Regions from separate parts of the Pelosinus sp. sgz500959 genome, predicted to be linked through region 2. Evidence: riboswitches for the same ligand, from Rfam matches in the RefSeq annotation. Region 2 holds a riboswitch; the other holds the start of a gene.
What was found. A riboswitch is a leader RNA that binds a small molecule or an ion and turns the genes downstream of it on or off. The one in region 2 is predicted to bind lysine.
Positions count from the first base shown of each region.

Region 1 (7,787 bases), on a different contig from region 2:
AGAGGAGATTCATAATGCCAGCAAGAAAAACATATTTAATTTTTGACTCAAATATTGGAAAAAACAAGCCGGAAAATATTATTAATGCAACTGCGACATGTCCATTCTGTCATCGTGAGGAATTGACAGATATTCTGGCAAGTGACGGATCCATCTTGTTAATAAAAAATAAATATCCCGTTTTAATCAATGCCTTTCAAACTGTTCTAATTGAAACAGATGATTGTAATTCCGACTTATCTCTTTATAGTAAGGATCATCTATATAAAGTAATTGGATTTGGTGTAAAGAAATGGCAAGAAATGATACGCAGCGGTGACTTTTCTTCTGTTCTTTTTTATAAAAATTATGGTCCTTATTCAGGTGGTACAATTAGGCATCCTCATATGCAAATCGTTGGCTTAAAAGATATCGATTATACAGATAATATAACGATTGAAAGTTTGCAGGGGTTCATTATTCACGAAAAAGATGGGGTTGAGTTAAATTTAGCTCAAGAACCTAAAAATGGTTTTTTTGAATTTAATGTGCGACTCGGTAGTTTAGAGTACGTAAATCAAATGGCTGATTATATACAAATTGTAATTCATTATTTATTAAATCATTTTCATAAAAATTGCAAAAGTTATAACTTGTTTTTTTATCAAATTAATGATGAAATTTCTGTTAAAATTATGCCAAGATTTGTTACATCTCCCTTGCTTATCGGCTATTCCATACCGCAGATATCCAATCGGGCAACGGAAGTGGTAACCGAGATACAACATCTATACTTTTCTTAATTTAGATAGCAGGGAATACGCTTTTGTCGAAGAATGAAGATAATACGAGAATAAATGGAGGTGTCTTATGAATTTTTATAATTGGGATGAAAAATTTTCTGTTGGTATTCGAGATTTTGACGAACATCATAAAGAACTTATTGATTTACTCAATGAAGTGTACAAAAAAGTATTCCAATGCGAGGATATTGATGAAGAGCGAATTTTGACGCAAAAAACACTAAGTAACTTATTAGAATATACAAAATATCATTTTACAGCTGAAGAAGCATTAATGAAAGAATTGGATTATCCAGAATATGAAGAACATAAAGGGAAACATGATTATTATATAAATGAAATTGATAATATCGTTCAGGACCACAAAAAAGGCGGCGTTGCCCTGTCTTTTACAGTATTTATGATGCTAAAAGAGTGGATTATGGTACATATTTTAGTTGAAGATAAACAGTATAGTCAGTTCTTTAAGGAAAATGGAATACAATAGATAAAAGTTCCTCGTCAAGAGGAACTTTTTAGGTAGAGTCAACAAGGTATTTTCATCGTTCTTCCATAAGAATGCATATAGGAAGCTGTCGGAAGTTTATTGTGATCAAAGATAATAGTGGCATGGTGGAGAAATTGTTTATTTAGAATATAACGTAAGTCATAAATGTTTACAGAGAGGGTATTAAAATGTTCGCGCTCTTCAAAATAAATAAATGGTGTAAAACTGGTAAAAAAATCTCCTAGAGGCGTTTTTCTCGCTTCTAGTGTAATTTTAGAGAGCTTTTTTTGTTTGGGAAGATTCGCATTAATTTCTAGCACTGGGTAGAGTACGCCCAATTGTCCTACAAGGTAGCAATGTTCAGTTTCCAAGACAAAATCCCAAAAAAGGATACGTTTTAAGGAAGGCATTACAGATAGTTGTATTATTTTTTGATGATCAAACAAATTTTTCAGTTGCTTTTTTGCTTTTTTGCGTAATATAATTCTGAGAGCAAGGTAGGCAATGATGACAAAAAAAGTACTAAATGAGAGTTCGAACATGGTAATGTTGAGAGAATATAGACTTGTCATTAGTACTAATAAAATAGGATCAACTACATTTAATAAATATAAACTTTTGCGCTCTTTGCGAAATGGCCACAAAATGGCTGCGCCATGGGTATTGAAGTAATCAATCATGATATGAGATAAACCACCAGCAAAGGCCCACCCCAATAGGGATAATAGATGAGTCTGTGGCATGAAAAAATGCAGAAGTATACCGATGAGAAGGGACCATATCGCAAGTCCAGGGAGAGAATGGGAAAAGGATCGATGTTGTTTGATGTAAGAAAAATTGCCCTTGATTTGCGTAATAATATCAAAATCAGGTGCTTGTGCTCCAAGAATAGTTGCTAAATAGATAGGGTCATTTAAAGATAGTTGGTGACCCGATAAACCAGCAACGGCAATGCCGATCAGTGCATGTGACAAGGAATCCATCAGTACACCTCCCTTACTATTAAGTTTACATAAAATTATATCATAGACAGGGAGGAGGTAGTACTGGTAATTAGTGCGAGTTTGGTTTTCATAAAAAAAGAGGTGCCCTTATTACCTAAGGTCACCTCAAAATGGTTAACTTATTTCTCTTTCTTTTAGGGTTGTCGCATGTTTTTTATTTAAAAATAGTAAATAGTATAAGTAAACTCCAGCTAATGCAGGAATACCAGTATATAAGACAATACGTTGTGATTCGTCAAAATATAAACTAATAATCACACCTAAATTGAGTACGAGTGCCAATATGGGGACAAGGGGATAAAATGGAGTACGAAAGGTAAGTTGTTCTAACTTTCCACCAAGGCGAATAAATTCTTTGCGGAAGTTCAGTTGGCACCAGGCGATGATGACCCAGATTAAACAACCTGTCAGACCAGTACTCGACATAAGCCAGAGATATACAGTATCAGCGGCGTATTCACTCGTCAATAAGGACATACATGCTAAGAGCACAGTGATTAAGACACCATATACGGGTACACCGCGGGAGTTCACCTTACCCAGTATGCTAGGAGCAAGGCCTTCTTTAGACATGGACCAGAGAAGACGTGAGCAAGCATATAAAGCTGAACTGCCTGAAGATAGGGCAGAGGTCATTACAACAAAAAACATGATATCTTTTGCTAATGGCAGACCAAGCATACCAAAGACATGAGCAAAAGGACTTTCTAAAACGCTGGCTTCATTGAAGGGAATGATGGCAGCCAGTACGACCATTGCGAGGACATAAAAGAAGATAATGCGAAAAGCGATACCCTTAATGACCCTAGGAACGTTTTTACCTGGGTTTTCACATTCACCGGCAGCAATGCCGACAAGTTCAGCTCCTTGGAAGGAGTAGACGACTGCGATCATAGTGAGGAAAACTGCTTCAAAGCCATTGGGAAAAAGACCGGAGCTCGTATGGAAATTTGAAAAAGCCATAGGTACAGCATTGTCAGAAAAGCCGAAGATTAAGCCACAACCGGCCACGATAAAGGCGAGAATTGCAGTGACTTTGATACTGGCAAACCAGAATTCAGCCTCTCCATAGGCTTTTACTGAAATGATATTTAGTAAGGCAAGTATTGTAGCAAAAAAACCACACCAGATCCAAATCGCAATCTGGGGAAACCAGTTATTCATGATAATGCCTGCAGCCGTAAAGTCAGCGGCTATACAAATCGCCCAGTTAATCCAATATAACCAACCTGTCGTAAAACCAGCACCAGGGGAGATAAATCGCGAGGCATAGCTCTGGAATGAACCCGATACAGGCATCGCAGCTGTTAATTCACCAAGACACAATAATACTAAATACATAATAAAGCCACCAACGAGATAAGCAAGGACGGCACCGAGAGGACCTGCTTGACTGATGGTTTGCCCTGAGCCGACAAATAATCCAGTACCAATTGTACCCCCAATGGAAATCATCATAAGGTGACGTGATTTCATATCACGTTTCAATCCTTCTTTTTGCGGACATAATTCATCTAAATTTAATGTTGATTTTGACATAAAAGCCTCCTGATTTAATAAAATAAAAAAATGGTTGTGAACTATCTCACAACCAACAAATTTACATAAATATATAAATCCCCGCTTGTATGAGATAGCTCTTCACCTGAAAATGGGAATCTTCAGGTGACAGACTTGTACTTATTCAATACAAATCCAGCAAAAAAAACCAGGTTGGTTATTTTTACTTCGGCGAAGATTCCTTTTTGTATAGTTCATCGTAACCAGCTCACTATACATACTCATAATATCCGCACCTCTATGCATCACAGCCTATTTAATTGATCTTTAGTTTAATAGAAATACTGTTATCTGTCAATATTTCTATTGAATTAAAGGTCTTTTCTCAGGAGATTCTGAAAAGAAAAGCTTACTATAACGTTATATTTTTTATGGAGGATCTAAATGGAAAATGAATATCAAAGATTAGACGCTAAATTTGCCCAGTCCTTAGTGGACATTGTTGCTGCAGAACTAAATAAAAATGTAAATATTCTTGATGATCGTGGAGTCATTATTGCATCTTTTAGCCGAGATCGCATTGGGCAGGTACATGAAGCCGGTGCGAGGATGCTCAAGGCTGAGATGATTAAAGAATTTTATGTTAGCGAAGAAGATGAATTGCACTTACGTGGTATCCGTAATGGATTTAATGTACCGATTATGTTTGAAAATAAGTGCGTGGGTGTCATTGGCGTTACGGGTGACTTAAAAACGGCGGAACCTTATGCACGACTTGCAGCACGTTTTGTGGAGGCGAATTTACAGTCCAATGCAAGACAAGAAAAATTAGTTGGTGCATTAAAGGAAAAAGAAGAACTTCAATCTATATTTCTAAATAAAATAATTCGTGTTCAAGAAGAAGAACGTAAAAAAATCTCCCGAGAACTACATGATGAAACGAGTCAATCCTTAACATCCATTATTGTTGGTTTGCGTATCCTTGCAGAACAGGTGCAAAATAGTGGGGAACGAGAAAAAATATTACAAATGCGAGATCTTGCTTTGACGACATTAGAGGCTGTTCATGATATGGCAGTACAACTTCGTCCTGTGTTATTAGATGACTTAGGATTGGTAGCAGCAGCACAAAAATACATTGCGAACTATTCAAAGCAATATAAAATTTTAATGAATATTGAGTTTAATATTCTATCTCGTGAGCGATTTGCGACTGAAGTTGAGATTGCATTATATCGAATCTTGCAGGAGGCATTAACCAATATTGTCAAGCATGCTGGGGCGACACAAGTCTGGGTCTCTTTGTATAAAAAACAAAATAAACTGATTCTAATTATTAATGACAATGGTGTGGGATTTAATCTTGATTTATTTAAAAGTACTCATAGTCGTACTTCTTTAGGCATATATGGAATGGGTGAACGTGTATCGCTAGTGGATGGAACCTTTGAAATCAAATCAGAAATTGGTCAGGGAACGAAAATTTTTGTAGAGATTCCCTTATGAAAAGAAAAAAACTGTAGGCACAATTCATGCCTACAGTTTTTTTCTTTTTTATTTTTGGCTACCAGCTTGGTAGGATCGATCTAAGACTTGGATAACATGTAAGGTTTCTTTGTCCATGTTATTTTGTACTAAACCATCCATAATATGCATACGGCAAGTACCACAGCTTGTGGCAACAATGTCAGCTTTTGTGGAGCCAATATCTGCGACTTTACGGTCATTGACTTGGCGAGAAAGTTCATAATAAGACATACTGAAGGAGCCGCCTGATCCACAGCAACGATCAGGTTTAGACATTTCGACAAAATTTAAACCAGGAATGGATTTTAAAATTTCCCGCGGTTGTTTAGTAATTTTGATACCACGAACCATATGACATGGATCGTGCATCGTGACAGTTGCATTCACTGGACCAAGTTTTGTTTTGTCGAATTTAACAACATCGACTAAAAACTCGCTGATTTCATAAGTCTTTTTAGATATTTTTTCTGCTAATGTTTTCATTTTAGGATCATCTTTGAACATATGAAGATATTCAATTTTGAAAGCTTCTGTACAAGAACCGCAAGATGCAATAATATAGTCAAAATTATAGCGATCAAAGGTTTCAAGATTGTGTTTTGCAAATAGTTTAGCAGAATCTACATCGCCGGAATAGAATACAGGTGTACCGCAGCAATGTTGCATGCTTGGCATAACAACTTCAATATTATTAGCTTTAAGAACGTTAATTGTAGCTTGACCAACATCTGTGTACATATAGTTGATTGTACAGCCAGTGAAAAAACCGACTCTCATTTTGGGGTTATCAACTTTAATGACTTCAGGATATTGACTTCTGAGAGGGTTTGCAGACATAGGAGCTGTGACCCTTTTTACATCCATACCAGGCATTGGGAAACGGGCAATAGTCCCCATTTTACCAGGTAATTTTTTAAAGGATAATGGTGCAAAGAGACCTGCCATACGCAACGAAAAATCGAATAACTGTCTGTTTTTTAGTAACGCAAAGACTTTTTTCTTAATAGGACCGAGTCCGCGAGCTTTTACGACTGCTTGACGTCCACGTACAATCAATTCATCAGCAGGTACGCCGCATGGACAGTTTGTTGCACAGGCTTTACAGGATAAACACATGGACATGGCTTTTTCAAAGTTTGTGGAAATTGGGATTGTTCCACTGAGAACGCCTTCCATAAGGGAAAGCTTACCGCGAGCTACTGCATTTTCTCTGCCTAATTCTTTATATACTGGGCAATGGGCCATACAATTACCGCATTTCATGCAATTAGCAAGGGCATCTTGGATATCGGTTAATAGTGCTTTATCGTGGTCATTAATATCCTTTACATTAATTTCATCACTCATACTAACACTCTCCTACTAACTTACCAGGATTTAAGATCAAGTTAGGATCAAGTGTACGTTTAATTGATCTCATTACGTTCATGGAAGTAGGACCATGTTGATTTTCCATCCAAGGAAGTTTACCAAGGCCGATTCCGTGCTCACCACTTAATGTACCGCCAAGTTCAATCGCTGTTTTGAACATTTCGTCCATTGCAAGGTATACGCGTTTCATTTCGACTGCATCTCTAATATCGCAAACAATTGTAGGATGCATGTTGCCATCACCAGCATGACCAAATGTTCCGATTGTAACGTTATGTTTTTTGGAAATTTCGCTCACTGAACGTAAGAAGTTAGGTACTTTATTACGAGGAACTGTAGCATCTTCTACATAAGTTGTAGGACGAAGTTTAGCTAAAGCTGGCAATGCGGCACGACGAGCGGCCCAAAGTTTATCACGTTCTGCATCGTTTTTAGCAATTTGTACAGTTGCAGCATTATTTGATTTGAGAACTGTCATTACTTTAGCAGCTTCTTGTTCAACAACAGTAGGATTACCATCAACTTCAATAAGAAGTATTGCTTGGGCATCTAATGGAAGACCGATTTTCATGTAATCTTCTACAGTACGAATTGTAGCGTTATCCATAATTTCTAAGGTAGCAGGAATAATTTTAGCAGCAATGATCCCGGAAACTGCTTTACCAGCATCATCTAGGTCATTAAAGATTGCCATCATAGCTTTTTTTGCTTCTGGTGCAGGCACAAGTTTAGCAATGATTTTAGTAATGACACATAATGTACCTTCAGAGCCAGTAAATAATTTAGTCATATCATAACCGGAAACATCTTTTACGTTTTTACCACCCGTATTCATGATATCGCCGTTAGCTAATACAACTTCTAAACCCATAATATAATGTTTAGAAACACCATATTTTAGACCGCGTAGACCACCAGCATTTTCAGCTACTGTGCCGCCTAAAGTTGCTGTTGCGACTGTACCAGGATCTGGAGGATAGATAAGACCTGATGCAGCGACTGCTGTATTTAAATCAGCAACAATAACGCCTGGTCCTGCCACGGCTACAAGGTTTTCTAAATCGATTTCCATAATTTTATTGAAACGAGTCATTAACAGTACAATGCCGCCCTTTG
Region 1 is NZ_JBGJZL010000003.1:205,403-213,189, forward strand. Features, by position in the region: gene ACAN52_RS05845 (DUF4931 domain-containing protein) at 15-782, shown strand; gene ACAN52_RS05850 (bacteriohemerythrin) at 850-1,269, shown strand; gene ACAN52_RS05855 (metal-dependent hydrolase) at 1,308-2,252, opposite strand; gene ACAN52_RS05860 (amino acid permease) at 2,388-3,812, opposite strand; lysine riboswitch at 3,900-4,082, opposite strand; gene ACAN52_RS05865 (sugar diacid recognition domain-containing protein) at 4,218-5,279, shown strand; gene ACAN52_RS05870 ((Fe-S)-binding protein) at 5,328-6,647, opposite strand; gene ACAN52_RS05875 (FAD-binding oxidoreductase) at 6,649-7,787, opposite strand, start outside.
Region 1: linked by a shared signal. The riboswitch ahead of ACAN52_RS05860 (amino acid permease) and the one ahead of dapB (4-hydroxy-tetrahydrodipicolinate reductase) in region 2 are both predicted to bind lysine.

Region 2 (7,787 bases):
AAGCCATCGCCGACACCAACTGCACCTTCGACTACCAATGGTACTTTAAAAGGAAAAGTAATCGTAGTTGATCCAGGACATGGAGGCAGTAATCCTGGGGCAGTTGCTAATAACACAAGAGAGTCTGATAACAATTTAGCCGTTGGCTTAAAATTAAGGGATAAATTAGTACAAGCAGGGGCTAAAGTCATCATGACTCGTGAGACTGATCGCACTGTTGCAGCTGAGGGAAGTTCTTTAGGTGAAGAACTGGCTGCGAGAGTCAACTTAGCTGAAAATAATCATGCTGATTTATTTATCAGTGTTCATACGAATGAAAATCCTGACACGAGTATTATCGGAGGAATGACTTTCTATCCAAGTGGAAAATCATCAGATCTGGCTTTGGCAGTACAAAATCAATTGATTAATGAAACTGGCGCAGTCGATAAGGGAACTTCAGCTGCGACTTTTTATGTATTACGTAATGCTGCTATGCCGAGCATTTTAGTTGAGATGGGCTTTATTTCTAATGCAGCTGAAGCAGCTCTACTCAATCAAGATTCATATCGCAATAAAATTGCACAGGGAATTATGAATGGGATCGTAAAATATTTTAACTAAATAAGGTTTGAATAATAACCTGCTTGTCTTATTATAGGGAATATAATAAGACAAGCAGGGATTTTTGTTATATCAACAGAACGTATCTATATAAGTTGGATGAAAGAATTTAATAGCTAGATTGTTAATCTGCCAAAGATGAGAATATAGGTTATGTCATTCATTTAAAATGTTTAATTAAAAGGAGTTTTATATGTATCGTAAATCGACATTGGCAAACGGGGTTAGAGTGGTTTCTGAAGTTATCCCTTATGTAAAATCAGTAACCCTTGGAATTTGGGTGGGAACTGGTTCACGGTCTGAAGGGCAACATAATCATGGTATTTCTCATTTTATTGAACATATGGTCTTTAAAGGAACGATGAATCGTTCGGCAAAAGATATTGCTGAAACAGTTGATGAAGTCGGTGGACAACTAAATGCCTTCACTGGTAAAGAATATACTTGTTATTATATTAAAGTTCTCGATACTCATCTAGAACTTGCTCTTGATGTACTGAGTGATATGTTACTCTCTTCAAAATTTGATGCTGAGGATATTCAGCGAGAACGGGAAGTTGTTCTAGAAGAAGTTCACATGTATGAAGATACACCCGATGAGTTAGTCCATGATATCCATCTGAATAAAATATGGGCAGATCATGATCTCGGGCGCAATATTTTAGGCACTTTATCTTCCATTGAAAATTTTGACCAGAAGTTAATACAGGAATATTATCAAGACTTTTATACTCCGGATAATATTGTAATTGCAGCTGCTGGTAATTTAACTCATGAAAGGCTTGAAGATTTATCAGAACGTTATTTTGGGAAAATGACAGGTCATAAAAAGCAAGAAATACTTATTGCACCTACATTAATACCAGCTTATACAATTCAAACAAAAGCCATTGAACAAGTGCATCTTTGCTTTAGCACACAAAGTGTATCTCGATCATCACCTGATATTTACACTCTTCATATTTTAAATAATATTCTAGGTGGCGGCATTAGTTCTCGATTATTCCAATCCATTCGTGAAGAAAAAGGATTGGCTTATTCAATCTATTCTTATCAAAGTAATTATAGTGATGGTGGGTTATTTACTATTTATGCTGGAACAAGGCCAAGTAATACTGTGGAGGTTACTGAACTGATTTGGCAAAACATTGAAGATTTAAAAACCAATGGAATTACAGCTAAGGAACTTCTAAAAACTAAGGAGCAATTAAAAGGTAGTTTATTATTAGGACTTGAAAGTTCGAGTAGTCGTATGTCCAGAATTGGAAAAATGGAAACTACAATTGGCAACTATATAACCCTTGATGAAGTCGTTAGGAAAATTGATAAAGTTTCATTAGAAGATTTGCAGAAAATAACTCAGCAATTATTTAATCCAGCAACAACGTGCTTTACTGCATTAGGACCTGTCACTGAGGAGGTAACAAATGAGCTTAAGAGGTTTTGAACGCATTTCCAAGTATAAAAATTCAGATTTTCCACTGCCAGTACGAAAGACAAAATATAGTGCAGGCTACGATATGGCTGCGATTGAGGATGTGACTTTATTACCAGGCACTACCACATTAATTTCAACGGGCATAAAAGCATATATGTTAGATAATGAATATTTAGGGATACATATTCGTTCAGGATTATCAATCAAAAATAACCTTAGCTTGATTAATGGGCAAGGAATTATTGATGCAGATTACTATAATAATAGTGATAATGAAGGACATATTATGATTGCTATTTATAATCATAATCCACATAATATTGTTATTACCAAAGGTACGCGGATTGCACAAGGGATTTTTTACCAATATTTAGTGGATGAAACGGATAAAGAACACTTATTTGCAACACGAACAGGTGGATTTGGAAGTACTGGTGAGTAAAAATTAGCATATTTCACTCTGAGTATCATATGAATAAAGAAGACTTAATTTAGGTGGAGTTTTAACTCCACCTAAATCTTAGTCCCTCAGTTTCGATGAAACAGATAGAGAAATGTGGAGGGATATTATGTTTGCCTGGTTAGTGCTTTTGTTGGTGATTCTAGTTTTGGCATTATCTGTTTGGCAACGCATAAGATACTTCCGCAAGACGATTGATGAGAATAATTTAAAAGCTTCGCCATTATCCTTGGCTATTCAAGAATTAATATCTATATCGGGTGGGATTTATTTATCCTTACTTATGCTAGTTTCTTTTCTAAAATTAAATGTTCCTGAAACGATTATTCTTTTTGAGTTCTCCATTGATCCATTGGCTTTTTCAGCAATTGGTCTCGCGATAATCCAACCTGTTTTTCTAACCCTTTATCATGGAATCAAAAAAAATTTTCCCATATAAAAAGATGATGAGGTGATAAAAATGCGGTTAAGTCGTTTATCTGGAAAAGAGGTTATCAATTTAAGTGATGGATCTCGCTTAGGAACGATTGATGAATGTGAACTTACTTTTGATCATGTATCAGGACGTATACACTCTATCTTATTACCTAATCAAAATAGTTTAATGAATTTTTTTGGTGAAAATCGATCAATGACCATTCCATGGCAAGGGATAAAACGAATTGGTGATGAAATCATTATTGTGGATTTGAATAATGATTATGAAGGTTATACTAAATTACATCGTATGAAACAATAAAATACATATTCCCAATGATTATGGATAACCTAACATTAAATTGCATGATATGCATTTTAATGTTAGGGAGGTTTAAATATGAATAATCAAGAGTCAAAACAAAGTAGCACAAACTCATTAGTGAACAGTTATACTGCAGCAAGTTCCAATACTACTCAAGCATCAGCAACGCAGATGAATACAGTGAATACAACTAGTGCAAATAATGTAGTTAATACAACTAATACAACTAATACACAAAAATCTAACCAAACTATTATTGGGGTATTTGGTTCCCGCTCTAACGCTGAAAATGCTGTAAACGCCTTGCGTCAACAAGGTTTTACCACTGAAGAAATTAATATTATTTCTAAAAAACAAGAGAATGATGATGATTCTGGTAATGATTCCGATGATGATATTTTTGATGGAACATTAACAGGGAGTACACTTGGTGGAATTGGCGGGTTGCTTTTAGGTGCAGGAGCTTTGGCTATTCCTGGTATCGGTCCTATTATAGCTGCTGGCCCTATCGCAGGAGCAATCAGCGGAGCCATTGCAGGTGGTATAACTGGCGGACTCATTGATTGGGGTATTCCTGCCGATGAAAGTCATCACTATGAGCAAGAAGTTGTTCAGGGGAGTATCCTTGCGATTATTCGCACTGATGTAGCAAAAGTCAATTCAGTAGCACAAATATTAAGGCAAAACGGTGCCAAAGAAGTTAAAAGTCATAGTAAGTAAATTTAAAATTTCATTAAAAGTGTTGACACTTCTTTAACCACTATTATACAATGTATGTAATTTAATAGTCTTCATCCTGCGCAGGATGAAATAGAGGTGCAGGCAACAAGAGTACTTTCAGGGAGAATGGTATCAATGATCTGAAAGAAAAGGGTTGACTGCCGAAACATAATCGATACCAAATCCCTTATGTTGGTCTTTCATCAAACAGGTGCAAGACTGTCACTAAAAATATTTTTAGTGGAGTGCTATCTCATCTAAGACATGGTGAAATAATTTTATGTTATTTTATCATTTCCTTAGATCTGTCTAACTAGTCGTAGACAGCCGATGAGATTTATGCTCATCGGCTATTATTTTTGCCCAATGAGTGACATTCGCCACTTACATTGAATAGATTATTAATATTAGGGGGTGTACAATGATTAGAGTAATCGTGTGTGGAGCTTATGGAAAGATGGGAAGAGAAGTACTCAAAGCCATACATAATGATGCACAATTAAGTATTGTCGGAGCTGTTGATGTTAAATCAGATTTTGTTGATATTGGTGATTTAATCGGCGCAGGAAAGACTGGAATCATTGTCGGTGATGATTTACAAACAGTGATTAATGAGACAAAACCACAAGTTATGGTTGATTTTACACGACCAGAAGTTGTCATGAGTAATCTTCGTATTGCACTCAAAAATGGTGTTTGTCCTGTTGTTGGTACTACAGGTTTATCTGAAGCCGACCTCACAGAAATCCGTGAGTCCTGTTTAAAAACTAAAGTCAATGCTCTTATTGCGCCAAACTTTTCAATTGGTGCTATTCTAATGATGAAATTATCACAAGATGCAGCTAAATTCTTTCCTCATGTTGAGATTATTGAATTGCATCATGATCAAAAACTTGATGCTCCATCTGGTACAGCATTATATACGGCTGAGCTTATTACTAAAAGTCGTGGTGTTATGAAACAAGGTCATCCTGATGAAGTAGAAAAAATTGCTGGTGCACGAGGGGGAGATTTTTCTGGGATTCGGATGCATAGTGTTCGTTTACCAGGTTATGTCGCTCATCAAGAAGTCATCTTCGGTGGACTAGGCCAAACATTAACAATTCGCCATGATTCTATATCTCGAGAATCTTTTATGCCAGGTGTTGTACTTGCATGCAAACATGTATTGACAGCAAATGGATTAGTATATGGGCTTGAAGAAATTTTGAAATAAGTTTAATTTTACACTAAAAAATAGTATCAAGGAGAGGAATTAATATGAAAAAATATAATGTAGCAATACTTGGAGCTACTGGTGCTGTTGGGCAAGAATTTTTAAATTTAATTGAAGAACGTAATTTCCCTTTTGATAATCTAAAATTACTTGCATCAAGTCGTTCTGCGGGTAAAATTATTACGTTTATGGGGAAAGACTATACAGTAGAAGAAGCTACAGATGATTCTTTTAAGGATATTGATATTGCTCTATTTGCAGGTGGATCTGCCAGTACAAAATTTGCGTCAGCTGCCGTAAAGCATGGAGCCGTCGTTATTGATAATTCCAGTGCCTTTAGAATGGATCCTGAAGTACCTCTAATTGTCCCAGAGGTAAATCCAGAAGATATCCAAAAACATAAAGGAATTATTGCAAATCCAAATTGTTCCACAATTATTATGGCAATGGCTCTTAAACCATTATATAATCAAGCAAAAATTAAACGAATTGTCGTTTCAACATATCAAGCCGTATCAGGCGCAGGTAAAGAAGCGATTGATGAACTTGACAATCAAGTCGCAGCTATTGTAGAGAATAAACCAGTTGAAGCAACGATTTTACCAAGTGCTGGTTTGCCGAAACATTATCAAATTGCTTTTAATGTAATTCCTCAAATTGATGCATTTTTAGAAGATGGTTACACTAAAGAAGAAATGAAAATGGTTCATGAGACACATAAAATATTTAATGATTATAATATGGGTATTACAGCAACAACGATCAGAATACCTGTATATCGTAGTCACTCAGAATCCATTAATATTGAATTTGATGAAGAAGTTTCCGTTGAAGAGGCGAAAAAACTCTTGGCTGCTTTCCCAGGAGTCATTGTACAGGATAATCCACAAGAACAAATCTACCCAATGCCACTCTTTACTTCGAATCAAAATGAAGTCTTTGTCGGTCGCATTCGCAAAGATGAAACAGTAGCACATGGTTTAAATTTATGGGTTGTTGGAGATCAAATTCGTAAAGGCGCGGCTTTAAATGCTTTGCAAATTGCGGAGTATATGATTGAACATAACGTACTTTGAGGTGTGAATAATGGGGATAATTGTACAGAAATTTGGTGGTACCTCAGTTGCAACCCCTGAAGCTCGTGAATTGGTTGTACAAAAAATACAAATTGCATGTGACAATGGTTTGAGTCCTGTTGTTGTGGTCTCAGCGATGGGGCGCCGAGGTGAATGTTACGCTACAGATACTTTTATGGATCTGGCACGAGGAACTTATAAAGATATTAACAGTCGTGAACTTGATCAAATTTTGTATTGTGGGGAAATGATTTCTGCAGTCGTTATGACTGGCACACTGCAAGCTGCTGGACTTGATGCGATTATGCTCACCGGTGGGCAGGCTGGTATTATAACTGATAATAATTTTAATAATGCACGCATTTTAAAAGTTGATCCGACTCGAATACTTAGTTTGCAAAAATCAGGTAAAATTCCTGTAGTTTGCGGCTTTCAAGGTATTAGCGTTGATCATGAATTTACTACATTAGGACGTGGTGGTAGTGATACTACGGCAGCAGCACTAGGAGCAGCTCTTAATGCTGATATCGTTGAAATATATACAGATGTAGATGGCATTATGACGGCTGACCCACGCATGGTCACAAATGCGAAAATTTTAGATTGTATTAGTTATGGCGAAGTTTGTCAACTGGCTCATCAAGGTGCAAAAGTCATTCATCCGCGAGCCGTTGAAATTGCTATGCAGAAAAATATTCCATTGGTTGTAAAATCAACATTTTCAAATGCACCGGGGACATTAATAACGAATATAACCCCTGAAACAAGTGAAGAAACAGCCGTAAATGATCGCATTGCCACGGGGGTTACTTCGATCAATAATATTGCACAAATCAAAATTACATTACACGATTCAAGTAATAATGCTGCTAGTTTTAATATTTTCAAATCAATGTCTGATAATGGGATTAGTGTAGATTTAATTAACGTCCATCCTGGTCAAATCATGTTTACTGTCGCAGAAGAATTTGCTGAAAAAGCAACAATGAAACTTCATGAATTTGGTTGTGATGTACAAACAACTCTTGGCTGTGCCAAAGTTTCTGTCGTAGGTGGAGGAATTAATGGTGTACCTGGTGTAATGGCGAATTTCATAGAAGCCTTAGCAATTAACAATATTCCAATACTGCAGACGGTCGATTCACATACATCAATTTCAGTTTTAATTGAGAAATCTTTTGTACAATCAGCTGTTACAGCATTACATGAAAAGTTTAATTTATCTTGTTAAGTAAGGAGAGAAATGGCATGAAGAATTTTGGACGGATTCTAACAGCTATGGTAACCCCCTTTCATGATGACCTGAGTGTTAATTATAAAGCGGCAGCAAATCTGGCTAAATATTTAGTAGCGAATGGTTCAAATGGATTAGTGGTGACTGGTAGTACAGGTGAAGCAGCGACACTAACTAATGAAGAAAAGCTCAATTTATATTCTACAGTACTTGATGCTGTAGGGGATGAAGCTATTGTTATCGCTGGAACTGGTTCTAATGATACGCGTGTTTCAATTGAAATGACACAAGCAGCAGA
Region 2 is NZ_JBGJZL010000002.1:221,155-228,941, forward strand. Features, by position in the region: gene ACAN52_RS03735 (N-acetylmuramoyl-L-alanine amidase) at 1-603, shown strand, start outside; gene ACAN52_RS03740 (M16 family metallopeptidase) at 797-2,050, shown strand; gene dut (dUTP diphosphatase) at 2,031-2,483, shown strand; gene ACAN52_RS03750 (hypothetical protein) at 2,611-2,940, shown strand; gene ACAN52_RS03755 (YlmC/YmxH family sporulation protein) at 2,962-3,240, shown strand; gene ACAN52_RS03760 (hypothetical protein) at 3,319-3,963, shown strand; lysine riboswitch at 4,047-4,222, shown strand; gene dapB (4-hydroxy-tetrahydrodipicolinate reductase) at 4,385-5,179, shown strand; gene ACAN52_RS03770 (aspartate-semialdehyde dehydrogenase) at 5,224-6,255, shown strand; gene dapG (aspartate kinase) at 6,266-7,486, shown strand; gene dapA (4-hydroxy-tetrahydrodipicolinate synthase) at 7,504-7,787, shown strand, end outside.